3 regions of the Pseudomonas morbosilactucae genome follow, and region 2 is predicted to be linked to each of the others. Evidence: predicted binding sites of a transcription regulator. Region 2 holds the regulator's gene; each other region holds the start of a gene.
What was found. The regulator sigma-54, encoded in region 2, starts transcription at its own class of promoters, with help from an activator protein. The targets are predictions, from matches to a motif close to ANTGGCATNNANNTTGCTNT.
Positions count from the first base shown of each region.

Region 1: the regulator sigma-54 is predicted to act here: its motif matches at 2,564-2,583, upstream of flgB (flagellar basal body rod protein FlgB).
Region 3: the regulator sigma-54 is predicted to act here: its motif matches at 5,731-5,750, upstream of nirB (nitrite reductase large subunit NirB).

Region 1 is NZ_JALQCX010000011.1:352,606-360,687, forward strand. Features, by position in the region: gene flgE (flagellar hook protein FlgE) at 1-893, opposite strand, end outside; gene flgD (flagellar hook assembly protein FlgD) at 923-1,651, opposite strand; gene flgC (flagellar basal body rod protein FlgC) at 1,667-2,110, opposite strand; gene flgB (flagellar basal body rod protein FlgB) at 2,114-2,521, opposite strand; gene cheR (protein-glutamate O-methyltransferase CheR) at 2,784-3,611, opposite strand; gene M1B35_RS08230 (chemotaxis protein CheV) at 3,656-4,588, opposite strand; gene flgA (flagellar basal body P-ring formation chaperone FlgA) at 4,664-5,425, shown strand; gene flgM (flagellar biosynthesis anti-sigma factor FlgM) at 5,577-5,903, shown strand; gene M1B35_RS08245 (flagella synthesis protein FlgN) at 5,952-6,419, shown strand; gene M1B35_RS08250 (flagellar brake protein) at 6,516-7,262, shown strand; gene M1B35_RS08255 (MFS transporter) at 7,328-8,082, opposite strand, start outside.
Region 2 is NZ_JALQCX010000037.1:69,564-77,645, reverse strand. Features, by position in the region: gene rapZ (RNase adapter RapZ) at 1-648, opposite strand, end outside; gene ptsN (PTS IIA-like nitrogen regulatory protein PtsN) at 651-1,115, opposite strand; gene hpf (ribosome hibernation-promoting factor, HPF/YfiA family) at 1,128-1,433, opposite strand; gene M1B35_RS20155 (RNA polymerase factor sigma-54) at 1,573-3,066, opposite strand; gene lptB (LPS export ABC transporter ATP-binding protein) at 3,249-3,974, opposite strand; gene lptA (lipopolysaccharide transport periplasmic protein LptA) at 3,974-4,519, opposite strand; gene lptC (LPS export ABC transporter periplasmic protein LptC) at 4,506-5,078, opposite strand; gene M1B35_RS20135 (KdsC family phosphatase) at 5,087-5,611, opposite strand; gene M1B35_RS20130 (KpsF/GutQ family sugar-phosphate isomerase) at 5,611-6,585, opposite strand; gene M1B35_RS20125 (ATP-binding cassette domain-containing protein) at 6,848-7,657, shown strand; gene mlaE (lipid asymmetry maintenance ABC transporter permease subunit MlaE) at 7,657-8,082, shown strand, end outside.
Region 3 is NZ_JALQCX010000057.1:28,319-36,400, reverse strand. Features, by position in the region: partial or broken gene M1B35_RS26470 (FAD-binding protein) at 1-558, shown strand, start outside; gene M1B35_RS26465 (DUF2784 domain-containing protein) at 635-1,015, shown strand; gene M1B35_RS26460 (methyl-accepting chemotaxis protein) at 1,012-2,631, opposite strand; gene nirD (nitrite reductase small subunit NirD) at 2,760-3,134, opposite strand; gene nirB (nitrite reductase large subunit NirB) at 3,134-5,695, opposite strand; gene M1B35_RS26445 (bifunctional nitrate reductase/sulfite reductase flavoprotein subunit alpha) at 6,383-8,082, shown strand, end outside.

The DNA of each region.
Region 1 (8,082 bases), on a different contig from region 2:
GTCGAACCGTTAGGGGTGAATACGCCGTTGGTCACGGTACCTGGGGTCCAGTCGCCCGCCGCCAAGGTGATCTTGGTGCCGTCCACAGCGTACGGAGAAACGGCTGGGGCCACCGGAGGATCAATCGAAACCAACTTGCCCGACGAGTTGAAGTTCATGGTCATCGGCGACTGATTGGCCATGGTAAAGGCCGTGCCGTCCGGGTTGCGACCATCGATCAGGGTGTAGGTCTGCCAGGTGTTGGGACCCGACTTGATCATGTACTGATCCATGGTGTGCTGGTTGCCCTGGCTGTCATAGATCGGGGTACTGAACGACTTGGTGTAAGTAGCGGTATTGGTCGGATCGAAGGTGTAGGTCGCCGGCAATACAGGACTGGTATCAATCTCATCCGCACTGGAGTTGAGGTTGATGGTCGACGAAATCGTGGTGGTCGCTTTTGGCGCCAGGTTCGAGGTGTCGATGCGCAGGTCGGTCAGCACGCCGTTGATGATCTTGCCGTTGGCGTCCACGCCATAGCCTTGCAGACGCGCAGTGCCATCGCTGTTGGTGATGTAGCCGTCTTTGTCGGTCTTGAAGGTACCGGCACGGGTGTAGGTCAGGGAGCCGTTGTCACTCATGACAAAGAAGCCCTGGCCCTGGATACCCATGTCCAGCACGTTGCCGGTGTTGTTTACGTCACCCTGGTTGAACTGCTGGGAAACGTTGGCCAGGCGTACGCCGTTGCCGATGACTTTGCTGCCGCTGCCCAGTTTGGTGGCTGAGTAGACGTCGGCGAATTCCGCACGGGAGGATTTGAAGCCGGTGGTGGCGACGTTGGCGATGTTGTTGCCAGTCACGTCCAGTTGCTTGTTGGCAGCATAGAGACCGCTAAGGCCGATATTGAAAGACATATTCCACTCCTTGTGCCGGTTAGTCGGCTCTAGATACCAATGGTCTGTACTTTGGACAGGGCAACAGCGCTGCTCTGGCCTGCCAGGTTGAGCATCAACTCACCGCCGGTCTGGCTGATGGTGACGCTGTTGACCGTCGCCGGCAGGTTGGTGACCAGGTCGGTCGCCGTGCCATCGATGGTGGTGCTGGCCTTGAAGGTGTAATTGCCCGGATCCGCCTTGGTGCCGTCGGTCTTGGTGCCGTCCCAGACAAAGCTGGCGGAACCGGAGGACTGGCTGCCCATGTCGATGGTTTTCACCGCGTTGCCGTCTTTGTCGGTGATGGTCACTTTGATCCCGGACACGCCGGTCGGCACGGCGATGGTGCCGGTCATGCTCTTGGTGGTGTCGACCTGGGTGGTGGCGGTTTGCACGATCACCGAACGCCCGACCAGGGACGAAGCCTGCAGGGCCTGGGTCGACTTGTAGTTGCCGGCAATCGCCGTCACCGAGTCGTTCAGGGTAGTGATGCCTTCCAGGCTACTGAACTGGGCCAACTGCGAAACGAATGCGCTGTTGTCCTGAGGGTCCAGCGGGTTCTGGTTTTTCAGCTGGGTCACCAACAGTTGCAGGAACGCGTCCTTGCCCAGGGACTTGCTGCCCGTGGCGCTGTTGGTGGCCGCAGCAATGCCATCGGCGCTGCTGCTGGTGGTGGTGACCGACGAGTTCGCCAGAATCTGGTTCAGGGTCAAGCCGCTGGTGGTATCCGTAATGCTCATCTGAGTCGCCCCTTATCACTGCCCGAGGGTCAGGACCTTCTGCATCATGGTCTTGGCGGTGTTCATCATTTCCGCATTGGTCTGGAACGAACGGCTGGCGGAAATCATGTCGGCCATTTCTTCCACCACGTTGACGTTGGGGTAGTAGACGTAACCCTTGGCATCCGCAGACGGATGGTTTGGCTCGTAGCGGGCTTCGAGATTGCTGTCGTCCTCGACCACACCCAGCACCTGTACACCCTGGCCGGCAGCGTCCTGGTTCTGGAACAGCGAGTTGCTGCCGCCGCTCTGGGCACCCTGGAACATGGTGGCGAACACCGGGTGGCGAGCGCGGTAGGTCTGGTCGATGCTCGACGAGACGGTCTCGGCGTTGGCGATGTTACTGGCGACGGTGTTCAAGCGAGTGGTCTGGGCACTCATGCCGCTACCGGCGATATTGAAAACACTGGCAAGGGACATGAATTACTCTCCGCGCAGGGCTGAAACCAGCCCTTTGAATTTGCTGTTGAGCAGGGTGAAGCTGGCCTGGAAGTTGACCGCGTTCTCCGCGTAGCTCGATTGCTCAAGCTGGGCGTCCACCGTGTTCTGGTCGATCGACGGCTGCATCGGCGTGCGATACAGCAGGGACTCATCACCATTGCCCATGCCTTCGGCCTCGATATGACGGCTGTTGGTCATGTTCAAGGCAAAGGTGCCGTTCTTGACTTTCTCGTTCTGCTCGGCGAGCACGGCGGAGAAATCCAGATCCCGAGCCTTGTAGTTCGGGGTGTCGGCGTTGGCGATGTTGTTGGCCAGGACTTCGGCACGCTTGGCGCGAAAGCCAAGAGCCTCTTCGTGGATACCGAGCGCTTTATCGAAGCTGATGCTCATGTCGGGAAACCTTTGGGTGACCTGATTTTTCGTAATCTGGATATAGCAAGCCTCGTGCCAAGTAGCCAAACCCCGTAAATCAAGGCTTTGCGCCCGGCGGCAAGGCGGCAATGCCAGAAAAGCGGCAATGGATTTCCGCGAATCGGCGGCAAAGCGGCAACAGAACGGCCATAACCGACGTTTGGAGACACAAGAATGACGCCCATGAAAAAGGAGGTCCGAAGACCTCCTTTCAAGGATGCAACCTGCTACCCGGCAAAACTCACTTCGCCTGGTAGATGATCCCAGGGCTGCATTGCACCATCTGATAATGATCCGGCAAGCCGTTGAGGGCTTCCGAAGCCCCCAGGAACAGATAGCCGCCCGGCTTCAAGGTGCTGTGGATGCGCAGCAGGATGTCCTTCTTCACCTCGGCGGAGAAGTAGATCAGCACGTTGCGACAGAACACGATGTCGAACTTGCCCAGGCTGGCATAGCTGTCCAGCAGGTTGAACGAGCGGAACTCCACCCGACTCTTGATCGGCGCCTTGACCACCCAGCGGCCAGGCCCCTTCGGGTCGAAGTAACGCTGCAAGCGCTCGGGCGACAAACCACGGCCGATGGCCAGGCTGTCGTACTCCCCGGTCTTGCAGTTGTTCAACATGGTGCCGGACAGGTCCGTGGCGACAATCTGCACCCCGCCCTTCAACTGCCCCATGTTGGTCCGTTCGAACTCGTCGATCGACATGGACAGGGAATAGGGTTCCTGCCCCGACGAACAGGCCGCCGACCAGATGCGCAAGCGCTGGCCCGGGCTGGCCTTGATGGCCTCCGGCAGGACCTTGTTCTTCAACACTTCGAAGGGATAGGTATCACGAAACCACAGGGTTTCGTTGGTGGTCATGGCATCCACCACCTGCTCACGCAAACCACTGCGCGGCTGCGTCTGGATACGCTGCACCAACTCACCCAAGGACTTGATGCCTTGCTGTTCCATCAGTTTGTTGAGACGGCTCGAGACCAGATATTGCTTGTTCTCACCCAGCAAGATCCCACAGGCTTTTTCCAGGAAGACCCGGAACTGTTCGAAATCCAAATTACCCGTAGACAATGATGCCGCCTCTTAAATCGTATGTTCGCCAGGGGCCGATGCCCCTAGCTGATATCTGCTGCTTTGATCCGGTCGACTACCCGGGATGCCAGGTCATCAGGACGGAATTTGGCGAGGAAGTCATCGGCTCCGACTTTCTTCACCATGGCCTGATTGAATACACCTGACAACGAAGTATGCAGGATGATGTGCAGCTTTTGCATGCGTGGGTCGCTGCGTATCTCGGCCGTGAGTGTGTAACCGTCCATCTCCGGCATTTCAATGTCGGAGATCATCATCAAAAACTCTTCTTCCGGCCGCTTGCCCTCATCCACCAACTTGCGCAGGTAGTCCAGGGCCTGCCGGCCGTCGTTCAGCGCCACGACTTCTACGCCCACCGTCTGCAAGCAACGGGTGACCTGCTTGCGCGCCACCGACGAGTCGTCGACCGTGAGCACTCGCAAGGACACGGCCTTGTTCTGGGTCTCGACATCGACCACGCCAAGGGAAATCGATTCCGAGGTCGGCGCCACTTCCGCCAGCACCTTCTCGACGTCGATGATTTCCACCAACTGATTGTCAACCCGGGTCACCGCCGTCAGGTAGTGATCGCGTCCGGTGCCCTTGGGCGGCGGATGGATCTCCTCCCAGTTCATGTTGACAATGCGTTCCACCGAGCGCACCAGAAACCCCTGGGTCTTGGTGTTGTACTCAGTGATGATCACGAACGGATTGCTCAGGTCCTTCAACCCACCGGAACCCGTGGCCATCGCCAGGTCCAGGATCGGAATGGTTGCTCCTCGAATATTCGCGACACCGCACACCACAGGACTGGATTTGGGCATCAAGGTCAGCTTCGGGCATTGCAACACCTCGCGAACCTTGAATACGTTGATCCCGTAGAGCTGCTGGCCATCCAGACGGAACAGCAGCAGCTCCAGGCGATTCTGCCCTACCAATTGCGTGCGCTGGTTTACCGAATCCATTACACCAGCCATGCCCAGACTCCCCAAGACTTTAAGATCCGACGCACGCTCATTGCTAAACGGCACGGGGCTTGCTTTTTAACGGTTATGAACGCAAAAACGACATTTTTCCGACGCCTGACATCAAACTACCGCAAATTGCTTTGCGGGCTGTCGGCATTGGCCTGTTTCAACCTTGGCAGCCCTGCCGTTGCTGACTCGCTCACCTTGCCTGATGTCCTTATCGGCGTCACTCAAGGGTTTCTTGAATTCACCGTAGAAGACTACCTGGCAACCAGTCAAACGCCAGGACGCTACGAAATCCAAGTCAACCAGCTAGACCCGCGCATGCACATGCCGGCGTGTGACAAGGAATTGACAGCGACCCTGGAAAGCCCGGCGCAGCCGTTGGGCCGGGTGACGGTCAAAGTGCGCTGCGAAGGCGCTTCGCCATGGACGGTGTTCGTGCCGGCCCAGGTCAAATTGTTTCGCGAAGTGGTCACCACCACCCGCCCCCTTAAACGTGCCGGCATCGTCGAGCCCGATGACGTCGCCCTGCGCGAACGGGACATCAGCCTGATCAGCCAGGGCTACTTGACCTCGGTGGACCAGGCCATCGGGCAAAAACTTGTCCGACCAATGGTCGCCGACCAACTCATCACCCTGGTTCATCTGGAACAGGCCGAGGTGGTGCGCAAGGGCGATCAGGTGGTGATTTCGGCGCGCAGCGGCACATTGAATGTACGAATGCCGGGAGAAGCCCTGTCCAATGGCGGCATGAGCGAGCAGATACGGGTCAAGAACCTCAACTCTCAGCGGATCATCAAGGCCCGGGTCACAGCCCCCGGGCAGGTGGAAGTTGCCATGTAGATCACTGGCGCTCAGCCCGGCCCTTCCCTAAACTGTGGCCCACGCATGGCCGCAGCCGCGGCCGTTGGCATATCGACAATTGCGCCTAAAGTTTTCCAGGGTATTGCCGAAAACATGGCAAGCGTCCAAATACCCAGAGGTTTTTTCCATCATGGTCATTGATTTCAGCCGTCTGAACAGTTCCCCCTCACTCACCGGCAGTACGCGTACCAGCGCCAGCAAGGAAACCGACGAAACCGGTAAATCCACGTCGCTGACTACCTCCGCCGAACCGGCCAGTGCCAGCAAAAGCGGGGAATCGGTACACCTCAGCAATGAGGCTCAACAGTTGCAGAAGATCACTGACAAGCTGCGCGATCAGCCTGCCGTAGACAAAGCCCGTGTGGCCGAGTTGAAGCAAGCGATTGCCGATGGCAGCTACAAGGTCGATAGCAACCGTGTAGCCAGCAAACTGCTTAACTTCGAAGCCCAGCGCTAGCCAAAGGCCTGCGCCAGGCTTTTGGACGCTTAAAACCCAAGGCCAGCCATGCACGACACTAATTTACTGCAACTGATCACTGACGACTTTGCTCCCGCCCAACAACTGCTTGAGTTGCTGAGGACCGAGTCCCTCGCCTTGCACGGCCGCGACATGCTGCTGCTCGAGGACATCCTGGCGCAAAAACAGGCACTGATCATTCTGCTGGAACAGCATGGCCGCAAGCGCACTGAGCTCCTTGCCAGCCTGAACCTGCCGGCCACTCGCGCCGGTCTGGAAGAGTTGGCCAGCCACTCCTCGATCGGCAGCCAATTGCTCGAACAGAGCGATGTGCTGACCCAATTGCTGGCCGACTGCCAAGCGGCCAACGAACTCAATGGACGCTCGATCCAGGTTCAACAAGCCACGACCGCCAATCAGTTGAAGATTCTCACCGGCGGCGAACCTCCTGCCCTGTATGACGCTCGCGGGTCAACCGCCAAGCTTGCGAAGCCTCGCCCACTCAGTCAGGCTTGACCCCCCAAATGAGCGCGCCCTACCATGCCGCGAAACATGCTGGCAGAATGATATCATTCTGCGTGTAGCCGTATTTTGTCTGGAGATTGATGAACCGTGTTCAACGCCTTAAACGCGGAAGATGCTCCGCAGCCACCGAAGGTGCTCACCACCCCTTTGGAAATAGCCTCAAATCTGCGGCTGCTGCAGGAGAGTCACGACCCTCTGATCATCACTTTCCATGAACGCAGCCAGCGCTTTCAAAGCTATCTGGTGGATGTGGATCGCGACACCAACATGATTGCCCTCGACGAGATGATTCCTCGGGACGGCGAACGCTTCATGCTGGCGGGCGAGCCGTTCAAGGTCGAAGGCTTCCATGACGGCGTAAGAATCGCCTGGGACAGCAACGGTACCTTGACCCTCGACGAGTCCAATGGCGGCCGCTGCTACCGCGGCACCCTGCCCGATGAAGTGGTCTACCACCAGCGACGCAATGCCTTCCGGGCCGCGTTGAAGCTGGCCCAACTGGTGGATATCGAACTCAGCGGCGACAAACTGAAAAACCCGGTCAACGGCAAACTGCTGGATATTTCCGCAACCGGCTGCAAGCTGCGCTTCGACGGTGACATTTCCGACCGCCTGCAACTGGGCCAAGTCTACGAACGCTTTATCGCGGCCCTGCCCTTCGGCAGCATGACCGCGCCGGTAGAACTGCGGTACCTGCACCATGAAGAAAAAATCGACACCACCTTCGCCGGCGTACGCTTTCACAACATGAGCGGCCTGGTGCAACGTCAGGTAGAGCGCTTCGTCTACCAACTGCAACGGGAAGCCCGGCGCTTCGACAAAGACGATTTCTGATCGCCTTGCAGCTCAAAAAAACGGGCAGTCCCTTGCGGTGACTGCCCGTTTTTTTATGCCGGCGTTTAAGGCCTGGCGCCGCTCAGGTGCTCGGGACCCGTGTCCTCCGGACTGACGTCGGCCTCGCCCTCAGGTACTTCACTGCCTGCCTGCGCCGCCACTGCCGGATCCACCTCGGACTCAGACTCGGCCTGTGGCGCAACACTGGTCTGCATCTGCTCCTGGACCACCTGTTCATCGACACGCGGGTCAAGGGCCGCCACCAGCGGCGAGCTGGACATGCTGTCCGGCATCGCCACGTGGTGCAACGGCGCATCATCGACCTGGTGCAGGTTGGTCACGGCCTTCGGCCGGATACGCCAGACCAGGACCAAGGCAAAGAAGCTGAAGAACGCGTACAGCATCTGGCTGCCAAACAGCTTCATCAACACCCCGGCCGCCAACGGCCCGATACTGGCCCCCACGCCATAAGTCACCAGCAGCATCGCCGTCAGCGAGACCCGCCGATCACTCTCGACATGGTCATTGGAAAACGCCACCGCCAGCGGGTACAGGCAAAACTGCACCAATGAACAGAGAAAGCCGAGGATGAACAGAACCTCCAGCGGCACACTGGGCAACACCGCCAAGGGCAATGCCACCACCGCCAAGAACAGGGCAAAACTGCGAATCAGCATCGCCCGGTCATAACGGTCCGACAGCCAGCCCAAAGGCCACTGCACCACCAGGCCGGCGAAAATGCAGCTCCCCATGAACAGGCCGACCTGCTCGGTGCTCAGCCCTTGCTGCGACGCGTAGAGCGGTGCCAGGCCGTAGAACG
Region 2 (8,082 bases):
TGCCGCCAGGTACTCGGCAACCGGTTGATCCAGCCCCGACTGGTCGCGCAGCTCGGGTTTCCAATAGGGGTTGGGCAGGCAGCGCACATCGAATACCAGGTCCGCATCCACCGGCATCCCGCGTTTGAACCCGAAGGACTCCACCAGGAACGCCGTGCCCGGTTCAGGCTGGTTCAACAGGCGCAACTTGATGGTGTCGCGCAGTTGGTACAGGTTCAGGTTGGTGGTGTTGACCTTGAGGTCGGCCAGATCGACGATCGGCCCGAGCAATTGGGTTTCGTCGTGAATGGCCTCCGCCAGGGAGCGATTAGCGCTGCTGAGCGGATGGCGCCGGCGGGTTTCCGAGAAGCGCTTGAGCAGGGTTTCCTCGTCGGCGTCCAGGTACAGCACATCGCACTGGATGTGCCGGGCACGGACTTCTTCCAGGAGCTCGGGGAAGCGCGACAAGTGGCTGGGCAGGTTGCGTGCGTCAATGGACACCGCCACCAGCGGTTGTGCCAGCTCGGTGTGGATCAACGCACGCTCGGCCAGTTCGGGCAGCAACCCGGCGGGCAAGTTGTCGATGCAGTAGTAACCGTGGTCCTCAAGAACATCGAGGGCGGTGCTTTTACCCGAGCCGGAACGGCCGCTGACGATGATCAAACGCATGGCTAGTGACCGTTCTGTTCGTCCAGGACAACCTGATACAGGGCTTCATTGCTGGAGGCGCTGCGCAGCCGGTCACGCACTTCCTTGCGATCCAGCATGCTGGCGATCTGCCGGAGCAGTTCCAAGTGAGCATCGGTGGCCGCTTCCGGGACCAGCAATACGAACAGCAGGTCGACCGGAGCGCCATCAATGGCGTCGAAATCGATAGGGGCGTCCAGGTGCATCAAGGCGCTGATAGGCGACGCGCACCCTTTTAGACGGCAGTGAGGAATAGCGATGCCGTTGCCAAAACCCGTAGAACCGAGTTTTTCACGGGCAATCAGGCTCTCGAAGACATCCTGCATCTCCAGATCAGGCACTTCGCGGCTGATCAGGTTGGCAATTTGTTCGAGGGCGCGTTTTTTACTGCCGCCCGGCACGTTCACGAGGGAACGGCCGGGGGTCAGGATGCTTTCAAGTCGGATCATGGGAGGGGAGTGTTAGCGACCCGTGCCTTGGAGAAGGTGGAGTTGCTTTTCCTTATGCTTTTTCAGTTGGCGGTCGAGCTTGTCCGTGAGCAGGTCAATCGCAGCATACATATCGTCATGTTCTGCATTGGCGACAACCTCCCCACCGTGGATGTGCAGCGTGGCTTCGATTTTCTGTTTCAGTTTCTCGACAGCCATCGTTACCTGCACATTGGTAATCTTGTCAAAGTGGCGCTCCAGTCGGTCGAGTTTTTCGCCGATATAAGCGCGCAGGGGTTCGGTCACTTCCAGTTGGTGTCCACTGATGTTGACTTGCATACAGCTTCTCCTTCGTTGCCAGTGCATAAGGCGGCAGGCTGGGTTGCCTGCCACTTAGGTTGTGTCCGAAATCATCCTTGCCTGATTGCTGCTCGGTTGCTTTCGAACACACCCTGGAACGCTGTGGCTAGCCCGGCGACTACATCAACCGCTTCCGTTCGCTGGAAGGCGCGATCCCAAGGGATTCGCGGTACTTGGCGACGGTACGACGGGCTACCTGAATGCCTTGTGCCTCCAGTAAACCAGCGATCTTGCTGTCACTCAACGGCTTTTTCTGATTTTCCGCAGCGACCAGTTTTTTGATGATCGCGCGGATCGCCGTGGACGAGCATTCGCCGCCTTCGGAGGTGCTGACGTGGCTGGAGAAAAAGTATTTCAGTTCATATATGCCCCGTGGGGTATGCATGAATTTTTGCGTGGTCACCCGGGAAATGGTCGATTCGTGCATGCCCACCGCCTCAGCGATATCGTGCAGGACCAACGGCTTCATCGCTTCGTCACCGTACTCGAGGAAGCCCCGCTGGTGTTCGACGATCTGGGTGGCGACCTTCATCAGGGTTTCGTTGCGGCTTTGCAGGCTCTTGATGAACCAGCGCGCTTCCTGCAGTTGGTTGCGCATGAAGGTGTTGTCGGCGCTGGTGTCGGCGCGGCGGACAAAACCAGCGTATTGCGCATTCACTCGCAGGCGCGGTACGGATTCCTGATTGAGCTCTACCAGCCAGCGCTCGTTGTCCTTGCGCACAATAACGTCGGGCACAACGTATTCGGCTTCGCTGGACTCGATTTGCGAGCCCGGGCGCGGGTTGAGGCTCTGTACCAGTTCGATGACTTGGCGCAGCTCGTCTTCCTTGAGCTTCATGCGCCGCATCAGTTGGCTGTAGTCGCGGCTGCCCAGCAGGTCAATGTAGTCGGTGACCAGGCGCTGGGCTTCGGCCAGCCATGGGGTCTTGGCCGGCAGTTGACGCAATTGCAGGAGCAGGCATTCGCCTAGGTTGCGGGCGCCGATGCCGGCCGGTTCGAATTGCTGGATGCGGTGCAGGACGGCTTCGATCTCGTCCAGTTCGATGTCCAGTTCCGGATCGAAGGCGTCGAGGATCTCCTCGAGGGTTTCATCCAGGTAGCCCTGATTGTTGATGCAATCGATCAGGGTCACGGCGATCAGGCGATCGGTGTCCGACATCGGGGCCAGGTTCAATTGCCAGAGCAGATGGCTCTGCAGGCTTTCGCCGGCGGAGGTACGGGTGGTGAAGTCCCACTCGTCGTCATCGTTGCTCGGCAGGCTGCTGGCGCTGGTCTGGTAGACGTCTTCCCAGGCAGTGTCGACGGGCAGCTCGTTGGGGATGCGCTCGTTCCATTCGCCTTCCTCGAGGTTGTCCACCGTGGGGGCGGTTTCCTGGTAGGAGGGTTCCTGGATGTCGGTGTTGGGTTTCTGCTCGGCGTTGTCGGCCAATGGGTCGCTGTTATCGAAGTCGTCGCCTTCTTCCTGGCGTTCGAGCATCGGATTGGACTCCAGGGCCTCCTGGATTTCCTGTTGCAGGTCCAGGGTCGACAATTGGAGCAGGCGGATGGCCTGTTGCAGCTGCGGTGTCATCGTCAGCTGCTGGCCCATTCTCAGGACTAGCGATGGTTTCATGGCAGGGGCTTAACACCTTATTCGCCGGCGCACATGCGCCATCCACTACAGGGCGCCGAGGCGCCAAACATAAGCAAATTATATGCCTGAAACTGAAGTGTTTGCCTAGAGCGCTGTAACAATAAAAATTGCAGGATTTTATTGCTTGCGGCGCCCCGGCGACTGGCCAAACACCTCAGTGCTTACAGGCGGAACTCATGGCCCAGGTAGACTTCCTTGACCAATTCATTGGCCAGGATGGTCTCGGAGTCGCCTTCGGCAATCAGCTGGCCGTCGTTGACGATGTAAGCGGTTTCGCAGATATCCAGGGTTTCACGGACGTTATGGTCGGTGATCAGCACACCAATGCCCTTGGCCTTGAGGTGATGAATGATCTGCTTGATGTCGCCGACCGAGATCGGGTCGACACCGGCGAAGGGTTCGTCCAGCAGGATGAACTTTGGTGCGGTAGCCAGGGCGCGAGCAATTTCCACACGGCGGCGTTCACCACCGGACAGGCTCATGCCCAGGTTGTCGCGGATGTGGTTGATGTGGAATTCCTGCAGCAGGCTCTCCAGCTCTTTGCGCCGACCGGCCTTGTCGAGTTCCTTGCGGGTCTCGAGGATGGCCATGATGTTGTCGGCCACCGACAGCTTGCGAAAGATCGAGGCTTCCTGGGGCAGATAACCGATACCGGCACGGGCGCGGCCGTGCATGGGTTGGTGGCTGACATCCAGGTCGTCGATCATGACCCGGCCCTGATCCGCCTGGACCAGGCCGACGATCATGTAGAAGCAGGTGGTCTTGCCGGCGCCGTTGGGACCGAGCAGGCCGACGATCTGGCCGCTGTCGATGGACAGGCTGACGTCACGCACGACCTGACGGCTCTTGTAGCTCTTGGCCAGATGCTGAGCTTTCAGAGTTGCCATTACTGGGCCTTCTGCTCTTCAGTTTTCTTTTTCGGCTGGATCACCATGTCGATCCGCGGACGTGGCGCGGTTACCGAGCTGCCATTGGCGCGGCCGGCATTGGCGACCTGCTTGACGGTGTCGTAGACGATTTTCTCGCCTTCGGTGGTGTTGCCGTCATTGATGACCTTGGCTTTGTCGATCAGCACGATGCGGTTCTGCTGGGCGTGGTACTGGATGGTCACTGCGTAGGCCTGGACCGGTTTCTGGTCGGTGGCTTTCTGCAGTTGCTCGAAGTAGGCCAGGTTGCCCACCGAGGTCACCACGTCGATCTCGCCCGAGTTGGCGCGGGTGATGGTCACGGTGTTGCCGGTGATCTTCATCGAACCTTGGGTAATGATCACGTCACCCTTGTAGGTGGCGATGCCTTGTTTGTCATCCAGTTGCGCGTCATCGGCCTGGATGCGGATGGGTTGCTGGCTATCGTTCGGCAGAGCCCAGGCGCTCACGCTTCCCAGTGCTGCGCCCAGACTGAGCAAAATAGGGAGGGTTTTAACGAGCCTCATACTGTCCTCTTACGTTCGATAGCAGGTTCATCCTGCCGTCTTTCAAATACGCTTTCATTCCCTTGGCAGTCGTCACGCCGCCGGCGCCGTCGATTCTAACGGCTTGCTCGGTCTGCGCATATTGCTTCTGCGGGAATACTGTCATCCGGCTGGTGGTGATCAGCAGGTTGCGATTCTTGTCGTCTTTGCGGGCAACCCGTACCGAATCGATCAGCTCGACCTGGGTGCCGTCCGGGTTGACCTCGCCACGCTCGCTCTGGACGTGCCAGGGGAAGGTGGTGCCGCGGTACATCTGCAGGTCAGGCTTGGTCAGCAGGGTGACTTCGGTGGTCTTGACGTGCTCGACCTTGTCCGAGGTCATTTCGTACTGCATCTTGCCGTCGGGCAGGTACTGCACGCTGCGGGCGTTGATCACGTAATAGTCGATGGCGCTTTCGTCGACCTGGGCCACAGGCTTGTCGAGAAAACGTTCCGGGCTGATGTTCCAGTAGCCCACGGCCGCGAACAAAGCGGCGATGACCCCGAAAATCAGGATGTTGCGAATCTTTTTGCTCAGCATAAGGGGCTCTATAAGTAAGCGGCGTTGGCCGCATCGAGGCTGCCTTGGGCACGCAGGATCAATTCGCAGAACTCACGTGCGGCGCCTTCGCCGCCCCGGGCCTGGGTGATGCCGTGGGCGTGCTCGCGGACGAAGCTGGCCGCATTGGCCACAGCCATGCCCAGGCCGACGCGACGGATCACGGGCAGGTCCGGCAGATCGTCACCCAGGTACGCGACCTGTTCGTAGCTTAGGTTGAGTTGGCCGAGAAGCTCGTCCAGGACCACCAATTTATCCTCGCGGCCCTGATACAGGTGGGGAATCCCCAGGTTCTTGGCGCGGCGCTCGACCACCGGGGTCTTGCGCCCGCTGATGATTGCCGTCTGCACGCCGGCGGCCATCAGCATCTTGATGCCTTGGCCATCCAGGGTGTTGAAGGTCTTGAATTCGCTGCCGTCTTCGAGAAAGTACAGGCGGCCATCGGTGAGCACGCCGTCGACGTCGAACACCGCCAGTTTGATGTGTTTGCCACGTTGCAGCAGATCGTCGCTCATTACATGACTCCCGCGCGCAGCAGGTCGTGCATGTTCAAGGCGCCGATGGGGCGGTCATCCTTGTCCACCACCACCAGGGCGCTGATTTTGTGATCTTCCATGATTTTCAGGGCTTCGGCCGCGAGCATGTCGGCGCGGGCGGTCTTGCCGTGAGGGGTCATGACGTCATCGATGCTGGCTTCATGGATGTTGATGGCGCGGTCCAGGGTCCGGCGCAAGTCACCGTCGGTGAAGATCCCGGCCAGGCGGCCATCGGCTTCGAGGACCACGGTCATGCCCAAACCTTTACGAGTCATTTCCATGAGCGCGTCTTTAAGCAGGGTGCCGCGCTGCACGTTCGGCAGTTCGGCGCCTTCGTGCATCACGTTCTCGACTTTCAGCAGCAGGCGACGGCCCAGCGCGCCACCTGGGTGCGAGAAGGCGAAGTCTTCGGCGGTGAAGCCACGGGCTTCCAGCAGGGCCACGGCCAGGGCATCACCCATTACCAGGGCGGCGGTGGTCGAGGAGGTTGGTGCCAGGTTCAGCGGGCAGGCCTCGGTCTCGACGTGCACGTTGAGGTTGACCTCGGCGGCCTTGGCCAGCGGCGAGTTCGGGTTGCCGGTGATGCTGATCAGCTGGATGCCCAGGCGTTTGATCAGCGGCAGCAGGGTGACGATTTCGTTGGTGGAGCCGGAGTTGGACAGCGCCAGGATCACGTCATCCCGGGTGATCATGCCCATGTCGCCGTGGCTGGCTTCGGCTGGGTGGACAAAAAATGCCGTGGTGCCGGTGCTGGCCAGGGTGGCGGCAATCTTGTTGCCGATGTGCCCGGACTTGCCCATGCCGACCACGACCACTCGGCCCTTGCTGGCCAGAATCATCTCGCAAGCGCGTACGAAATCTGCGTCGATATGGGGCAGCAAGCCTTCTACGGCCTGAATTTCGAGGCGGATGGTGCGTTGTGCTGATTGAATCAGGTCGCTGGATTGGCTCATGTCTGAAATCGTATAGCCCGATGAAAAGGCGGCGATTATAGCGGTAATGAACAAATCCCTCACGCAAGTTCGTCAGGCTTTGTTGCGTCGGGCTAGGGAAAGCGCTGAATCGCCTGTCCTCGACCTGAACGGCCTCGGCTTCGGCCTTGGGCGCTCCGTATCAGCAGTGATATAGTTCGCCGCCAGTTCGGCCTGCCCTGAGGATGTACTCCCGGCAGGGAGCCAAGCGTCCGAGTGAAAGGCTGCATCGCAAGGAGTTTAGATGAGTGCCGATAACGCCTACGCGGTCGAGCTGAAGGGGCTGTCCTTCAAGCGCGGTGCGCGCAGCATCTTCAATAATGTCGATATCCGTATTCAGCGGGGCAAGGTCACCGGCATCATGGGGCCTTCCGGCTGCGGGAAAACCACGCTGCTGCGGCTGATGGGCGCGCAATTGCGGCCCAGCGCCGGCGAAGTGTGGGTCAACGGGCAGAACCTGCCCGCGCTGTCGCGCAGTGACCTGTTCGATGCCCGCAAGCAAATGGGCGTGCTGTTCCAGAGCGGGGCCCTGTTCACCGACCTCGACGTCTTCGAGAACGTGGCTTTCCCCTTGCGGGTTCATACCGAGCTGCCGGAAGAGATGATCCGCGACATCGTCCTGCTCAAGTTGCAGGCCGTCGGGCTGCGCGGCGCCATCGACCTGATGCCGGATGAGCTGTCCGGGGGCATGAAGCGCCGGGTGGCCCTGGCGCGCGCCATTGCCCTGGATCCGCAGATTCTTATGTACGACGAGCCGTTCGTGGGCCAGGACCCGATTGCCATGGGCGTCCTGGTGCGCCTGATCCGCTTGCTCAATGATGCCCTGGGCATCACCAGCATCGTGGTCTCCCACGATCTGGCCGAAACGGCGAGCATCGCTGACTACATCTATGTGGTGGGCGATGGCCAGGTGCTGGGCCAGGGAACTCCTGCCGAGCTGATGGACTCCGACAATCCGCGCATCCGTCAATTCATGAAAGGCGATCCTGACGGCCCGGTACCGTTCCACTTTCCAGCGCCGGACTACCGCGCAGATCTCCTGGGGAAGCGCTGATGCGCAAAATATCGTTACTCGAACGGGTTCGCCTCTTCGGTCGTTCAGGCATTGATGTCCTGGCGGTACTGGGGCGTTCCAGTCTGTTTCTGTTCCATGCCTTGTTGGGGCGCGGCGGCATTGGCGGTGGCTTTGGCCTGTTGGTCAAGCAACTGCACTCGGTGGGGGTGATGTCCCTGGTGATCATCGTGGTTTCCGGGGTGTTCATCGGCATGGTGCTGGCCCTGCAGGGGTTCAACATCCTGTCCAGCTACGGTTCCGAGCAAGCGGTGGGGCAGATGGTCGCCCTGACGTTGCTGCGTGAACTCGGCCCGGTGGTGACGGCGCTGCTGTTCGCCGGTCGCGCGGGTTCGGCCCTGACCGCGGAAATCGGCAACATGAAGTCCACCGAGCAACTCTCCAGCCTGGAGATGATCGGTGTCGAC
Region 3 (8,082 bases), on a different contig from region 2:
CAGCGGCGCTATGGCCTGGGTTATTCGCGGCCGTTCCCGCTGCCGGTGGGGGCGTTGCTGCGCAGCGGCTACCTGCAGCGGGGCCGCAGCATCGAGGAACTGGCACAGCGCTGCGGCATCGACCCGCAAGGCCTGGCCGCCACCGTCAACCGTTACAACCAACACGCCCGCCAGGGCACAGACCCGGAGTTCGGCCGCGGCTCGACACCCTACAACCGCAAGCAGGGCGACCCGATGAGCACAGGCAGCAACCCCTGCGTGGCGCCCATCGAGCACGGCCCGTTCTACGCGGTGAAGGTGCTGCCCGGCAGCTTCGGCACCTTCGCCGGGCTCAAGACCAACGGCCAGGCCCAGGTGCTGGACGTGGCGCAACAACCGATTGCCGGGCTGTATGCGGTGGGCACCGACATGGCCAGCGTGATGGGCGGCTTCTACCCCTCCGGAGGCATCAACCTGGGCCCGGCCATGACCTTCGGCTACATCGCCGGGCGCCACGCCGCCGGGGTGACGGACGCCGCCCAGCGTGCGCAGAGCCCGCAGCCAATCATGGAAAAATAAACCTCGGGGCAGCCCCTGTCGGAAGCGACGCGGGGCTGTATAGTCGCGGCGAAAATGCCCCGTGAAAGGACTCTCCATGCTTTACCGATTCGCCGCCGACGCCCTGGTGCTGTTTCACCTGTCGTTCATTCTCTTTGTGCTGTTCGGCGGCTTGCTGCTGTTGCGCTGGCCGTGGCTGATCAGCCTGCACCTGCCGGCCGCCATCTGGGGCGTGGCGGTGGAAGTGTTCCACCTGGAATGCCCCCTGACCCGCTGGGAAAACCTGCTGCGCCACGCCGCCGGACAAGAGGGTTATGGCGCCGGTTTTATCGAGCATTACCTGATCCCGGTGATCTACCCCGCCGGCCTGACGCCCGGCATCCAGCTGTGGCTGGGGGCCCTGGTGCTGGGCCTCAACCTGCTGGTCTACCTGCGCTTGGTACGGGGCTGGAAACAGCGCCACAACGCCAAGGGCTAGACCTTGAAACGCGCCACGGTCTGATGCAGTTCGCCGGCCATCTGCGCCAGTTCGTGGCCGGCGCTGTCGGTGTGTTGCGCCCCTTGCAGCACCTGCTCGGACAAGGTGCGAATGCCCACCAGATTGCGATCCACCTCCCGCGCCACCAGGGCCTGTTGCTCGGTGGCACTGGCGATCATCAGGTTGCGTTCGTTGATCTGGGAAATGGAGCGGGTGATGTCCTCCAGGGCATCGCCCGCGCGCCGCGCCACCTCCAGGGTGCTCAGTACCCGCTCGCTGCTGCCTTGCATGGCGTTCACCGCCTGGCCGCTGTCCTGGCGGATATTGCCGATCATCTGCTCGATCTCCTGGGTCGATACTTGGGTGCGATGGGCCAGGGCCCGCACCTCGTCGGCGACCACGGCAAAGCCGCGCCCGGCGTCCCCGGCCCGGGCCGCTTCGATGGCCGCGTTAAGGGCCAGCAGGTTGGTCTGCTCGGCGATGCTGCGGATCACGTCCAGCACCGAACTGATGTCCTGCACCCGCCCGGCCAATTGCTGGATATGCCCGGCGGTGTCGTTCACCCCTTCGGCCAGGGCATTGATGGAGGCCACGGTTTCCTGCACCTGGGAACGGCCGCGCTGGGCACTTTGCTCCGAGGCCCGGGAGGCTTCGCTGGTGCTCACAGCGTTGCGCGCCACTTCATCCACGGCAGCGGTCATCTGATTCACTGCCGCCGCCGCTTGCTCGATCTCCAGGCCCTGCTGTTGCAATTGCAGGCTGGTCTGGCTGCTGACCGCGCTGAGTTCCTCGGATGAACTGGCCACCCGGTCCACGGACGCAGCAATGTGCTTGACCATGCCATTGAGGCTGCCTTGCATCTGCTGCATGGAGCGCATCAGGCTGGCGGTGTCGCGGGCGGCGACAGGCACGTCGATGGTCAGGTCGCCCTGGGCAATCTGGCTCAAGACCTGGGCAGCGGCATCGGGCTCACCGCCCAAAGGTCGCGTCACGCTGCGGGTGACCGCCACCCCGGCAGCCACCACCGCGCCCACGCACAGCACAAACAGCAGCACCATATTGAGGCGCGCGTCCCGATACAGGGCGTCGGCGGCTTGTTCGCGTTCGCTGAAAATCCGTCCTTGCAACGCCATCATCGCGTCCAGGCTCTGGTAGACCCGCTGTTCGGCGGGCATCACTTGCTGCTTGAGCTGGGCCATGGCCGCTTCGGTGGCGCCCTGGCGGATCAGCCCCTGGACCTGCATAAAGGCCGCGACATAGGCCTCGCGATGCTGCTTCAACTGGGCGTAGGCGGCCTTGCCCTCGGTGGAATCGAACAGCGGTTCCAGGGTGGCAAAGGCTTGGGTGATGCGTTGTTTGGTGGCCTCGATGGCCGGCGGGACCTGGGGGTTGTCCTTGTCGATCAGCAGGTCGCGGGTGTTGCGGCCGTTATCCCGGACCCCGGTGGCAATCACCATGATCGGGTCGATTTTCGGCCAGTCCTGCTGGACGATCTGGGCGGCCTGGTCCTTGAGGGTGGCCAGGTCATGCACGGCATACAGGCCCATGCCCAGCAACGCCACCGGGGCGATGGCAAAACCCAGGGCGATACGTTGTGCGGTACTCAATGTGGCCATTTCAAATGCTCCCTGATCAATACCGGCCTACAGGCCACGCATTTGAAATTCTCTACAGCAAGATCTCTACCAATTCCCTCGGGCGCTGCACCACCGCACAGCGCCCGGGGAAGTTCAAAACGCCGGCCTTAGGCGGCGGCGATTTCCACGTCCTGGCCATTCAGGCGCACCGGCCACACCCGCAGGCGTTGCTCCGGGTCTTCCAGGCAACGCCCGTCGGCCAGGCAGAAGTGCTGCTTGTACAGGGGCGAGGCGATCACCAACTCACCCTTGATCGACCCCAGCAGCCCGCGGCCAATCACGTTGGCCCCCGACTGCGGGTCGTGGTTGTCCAGGCCAAAGAGCTGCTGGCCCTCGGCGTCCGGCAGGTAGAACAGCGCCACCTGGGCGCCCTCGAACCAGGCCACCACCCCGGAGTTGCTGACCAGGTCCTGCTGGCCGCACAGGCGCTGCCAGTGCTGCGGCTGGATGGAATTGACGCGTTGGCTATTGGACTGGCTCATCAGAGCACCTCCTCGACGACGGGAATCAGGTTGAGTTCAGCGGCCATCACCGGACGCCGTTGGCCGCGCTCCTGGACAAAATGAATGTCCGGGTCGGGGCGTTGATCGTTGACGAAGGTCCGGAAGCGCTTGAGTTTTTCCGGGTCCTTGAGGGCGTTGGCCCACTCGCATTCGTAGCGGTTGACCACCAGTTGCATCTGCGCTTCCAGCTCGGCCCCCAGGCCCAGGCTGTCGTCAATGATCACCGCCTTGAGGTAATCCAGGCCGCCCTCCAGGCTTTCACGCCACACCGAGGTGCGCTGCAGCTTGTCGGCGGTGCGGATGTAGAACATCAGGAAGCGGTCGATGTAGCGGATCAGGGTGGCATCATCCAGGTCCGTGGCGAACAGCTCGGCGTGGCGCGGGCGCATGCCACCGTTGCCGCTGATGTAGAGGTTCCAGCCCTTTTCGGTGGCGATCACCCCGACGTCCTTGCTTTGCGCCTCGGCGCACTCACGGGTGCAGCCGGAAACCGCGAACTTGAGTTTGTGCGGCGAGCGCAGGCCCTTGTAACGGTCCTCGATCAACAGCGCCATGGCCACGCTGTCCTGCACGCCATAGCGGCACCAGGTGCTACCCACGCAGGACTTCACCGTACGGGTGGATTTGCCGTAGGCGTGGCCGGTCTCGAAACCGGCGGCAATCAGCTCGGCCCAGATATCCGGCAACTGATGCAGTTGGGCACCAAACAAGTCGATGCGCTGGCCGCCGGTGATCTTGGTGTAGAGGTCGTATTTCTTCGCCACCTGGCCGATCACGATCAGCTTGTCGGCGGTGATTTCACCCCCGGCGATGCGCGGCACCACCGAGTAGGTGCCGTTCTTCTGCATGTTGGCCATAAAGGTGTCGTTGGTGTCCTGCAACGGCACCAGGGACGCGTCCATGATCGGCTGGTTCCAGCACGAGGCGAGGATCGAGCCCACCGCCGGCTTACAGATGTCGCAGCCGGTGTGGCCACGGCCGTGCTTGGCCAGCATTTCGTCGAAACTGGTCACACCCTCGACCCGAACCAGGGCATAAAGCTCCTGGCGGGTGTAGGCGAAGTGCTCGCACAGGCTCTTGTCGACGCTGACACCACGGGCGATCAGTTCATGCTCGAACACCTGCTTGAGCAAGGCCGCGCAACCGCCGCAACCGGTGCAGGCCTTGGTGCTCGACTTGAGTTGACCGAGGTCGCTGCAGCCGCCGTCGATGGCCGAGCAGATGGCGCCCTTGGTGACGTTGTGGCACGAGCAGACCGTGGCCGAATCCGGCAAGGCGCCCGGGCCCAGGGTCGGTGCGCCGCTGGAGCTGGGCAGGATCAGGCCCGCCGCGTCGGCCGGCAGGGTGATGCCGTTCTGCATGTATTGCAGCAGGGTGTCGTAGTAGCTGTTGTCGCCCACCAGCACCGCACCGAGCACGCGCTTGCCTTCGGCGTCCACCACCAGGCGCCGGTAACTGGCGCTGGTCTGGTCGATGAACTGGTAGCTGCGCGAGCCCGGAGTGTTGCCGTGGGCGTCGCCGATGGAGCCTACATCCACCCCCAAAAGCTTGAGTTTGGTGGACATGTCCGCGCCCTGGAAGGGTTCGGCGTCCTGGCGGCACAGGCTCGCGGCGACGCCGCGGGCCATCTGGTAACCCGGGGCCACCAGGCCGAAGATGCTGCCGTTCCAGGCCGCGCATTCGCCGATGGCGTAGATGTCCGGGTCGCTGGTCAGACAGGCGTCGTCCACCGCCACGCCACCACGCGGGCCCAGTTCCAGGGCGCACTGGCGAGCCAGGGCGTCTTGCGGACGGATGCCGGCGGAGAACAGCACCAGGTCGGTTTCCAGGTACTCGTCGTTGCCGAAATTCATCCGGTAGCGGTACTCCTCACCCGGGCAGATCGACTGGGTGCCACGGGACAGGTGCACGCCGACGCCCAGGCGTTCGATCTGCGCCTTGAGGGCCAGGCCGCCCTGCTCGTCCAGCTGCACCGGCATCAGGCGCGGGGCGAATTCCACCACGTGGGCTTCCAGGCCCAGGGACTTCAGGGCGTTGGCCGCCTCCAGGCCCAGCAGGCCGCCGCCCACCACCACGCCACGTCGGGCATTGGCGGCGGCTTTGCGAATGCCGTCGAGGTCTTCCAGGGTGCGATACACCAGGCGCGAATCGCCCTCGGCGCCTTCGATCGGCGGCACGAATGGATAGGACCCGGTGGCCAGCACCAGCTTGTGGTAGTTGAAGCAGCCGGCGGCGGTGATCACTTCATGCCGCACGCGGTCGATCTCCAGCACCGGCACCCCCAGGTGCAGGGTCACACCCGGGCGCTGGTACAACGAAGCTTCGCCCAGGGCCAGGGACTCGGCGTCACGGCCAGTGAAATATTCGGACAGGTGCACGCGGTCGTAGGCACGCATCGGCTCTTCGCTGAACACGTGAATCCGGTAGTGGTCCAGGGCGCCACGCTCGATCAGTTGTTCGACGCAGTGGTGGCCGACCATGCCGTTACCGATCACGATCAGGGTTTGCAACTTGTTCAAAGGGGCAACAGTGGCGTTCATAAATAGCACCCGGTCAAAGCCAATCACGGTTTAAAAAAGCAAAAAAAAAGCGCCTGAAACCTTGCGGTTCCAGGCGCCTTTGCCTGTTCTTTTGCGGTGTGCAACCGGGCCTCTGTGCCTGATCCACCGTTACTGCCCCAAGACCTTCGGGTCGATCGATCTTCGTTGACCGACGGGGCTGTCCACTCGAATGCGTTCTGGGTGGACCTGATCCCGGTCTTGCAGCCTTTGTGCCAGGCCGGCCTCAACCACCCCTCGACGCGCACCCAAAACCTCCCTTCAAAGGCACGAATCACGTGGCCTGCAGCGAATCACCGGGGGCAAATCCCAGCCGTCACCAGGCCCTGCCGCGCCCCTTCCCCACTCGCTGTCAATTGCCTTGGCTTGGTGCAGGCCAGCCCCCCGGGCGCTTTATAAAAGTGCAGGACGCCCCTGCCCCGAACGCCTTCGCCCATGCCGGCGTTGGCCCACGCAAAGCCCGGCCGGCGCGGCGCCAGGGCCAGTCAGGGCCGCCGCCAACGGTTCTGGCGCGGGCTTTGCTAGGAACCCCTCGATAGGCAATCAACGCAGACTGCCGACCAACGACAAAGGCGCCGTGTACCCCCCTGGATCTTCAAGGGAGGGCTACAGGGCGCCTTTTTTGTTTTCGGCGGTTGAGCCGCGAGCAGGATTTTTCGAGGGACGAGGATGGCAACTAACAGCGTGCGTAGCGTCTGCCCTTATTGCGGCGTGGGCTGCGGCATCGTCATGACGGTGGAGCAGAACCGGGTGATCAAGGTCGCCGGCGATCCCCAGCACCCGAGCAACTTCGGACGCCTGTGCACCAAGGGCAACACCAGCGGCCAGGCCATCGCCGAATCCGGCCGGATGGACAGTGCCTACCTGCGCCAGGAACGCCAGCGCGATCCGGCGCGCTTGGGCATGGACCAGGCCATCAGCGAAACCGCCCAGCGCCTGCGGGCCCTCCTTGACGCCCACGGCCCCAGCGCCCTGGCCTTCTATGTGTCCGGGCAGATGTCCCTGGAGGCCCAATACCTGGTCAACAAACTGGCCAAGGGGTTTGTCCGCACGCCCCACATCGAGTCCAACTCGCGGCTGTGCATGGCCAGCGCCGGCAGCGGCTACAAACTGTCCCTGGGCGCCGACGGCCCGCCGGGTTCCTACGAGGACTTCGAGCGCGCCGAGCTGTTCTTCGTGATCGGCGCGAACATGGCCGACTGTCACCCGATCCTGTTCCTGCGGATGATGGATCGGGTCAAGGCCGGGGCCAGGCTGATTGTCGTCGACCCCCGGCGCAGCGCCACCGCCGACAAGGCCAGCCTGTTCCTGCAAATCAAGCCCGGCACCGACCTGGCCCTGCTCAATGGCCTGCTGCACCTGTTGCTGAAAAACGGCCACACCGACCCGACCTTTATCGCCGCCTTCACCCAGGGTTGGGAGGCCATGCCGGCGTTTCTCGACGACTACGACCCGGCCAGCGTCGCCGCCATCACCGGGCTGGCCGAAGCCGATATCCGCCTGGCCGCCCAGCAGATCGGCGAAGCCGCCGAGTGGATGAGCTGCTGGACCATGGGCCTGAACCAGAGCACCCACGGCACCTGGAACACCAACGCCCTGTGCAACCTGCACCTGGCCACCGGCGCCATCTGCCGCCCCGGCAGCGGGCCGTTTTCCCTGACCGGGCAACCCAACGCCATGGGCGGCCGCGAGATGGGCTACATGGGCCCCGGCCTGCCCGGGCAACGCTCGGCGCTGGTGGACAGCGACCGCGCCTTTATCGAAGACCTGTGGCAAATCCCCGCCGACAGCCTGCCCCGGGACGGCGGCAGCGGCACCGTGGCGATGTTCGAAGACATGGCCGCCGGGCAAATCAAGGCGTGCTGGATCATCTGCACCAACCCGGTGGCCAGCGTGCCCAATCGCCAGACCGTGATCGAGGGCCTGCAACGAGCGGAGTTGGTGATTACCCAGGACGCCTTCCTCGACACCGAGACCAACCGCTACGCCGACATCCTCCTGCCCGGCGCACTGTGGGCCGAAGCCGAGGGGGTGATGATCAACTCCGAACGTAACCTGACCCTGATGCAGAAGGCTGTGGAGCCCCCGGGAGAAAGCCTGCCGGACTGGCAGATCATCGCCCGGGTGGCCTGCGAGATGGGCTTTGCCGAGGCCTTCAGCTACGCCTCCAGTGCCGAGGTGTTCGAAGAGATCAAGCGCGCCTGGAACCCCAAGACCGGCTACGACCTGCGCGGTGCCAGCTACGAGCGCCTGCGCCAGAGCCCGCTGCAATGGCCCTGCGCCAAGGCCGACGGGCCGAACCGCAACCCCATGCGCTACCTCAACGATGGCCTCAGCCAGACCCTCAAGGTGGCGGCCGACGGCAGCCG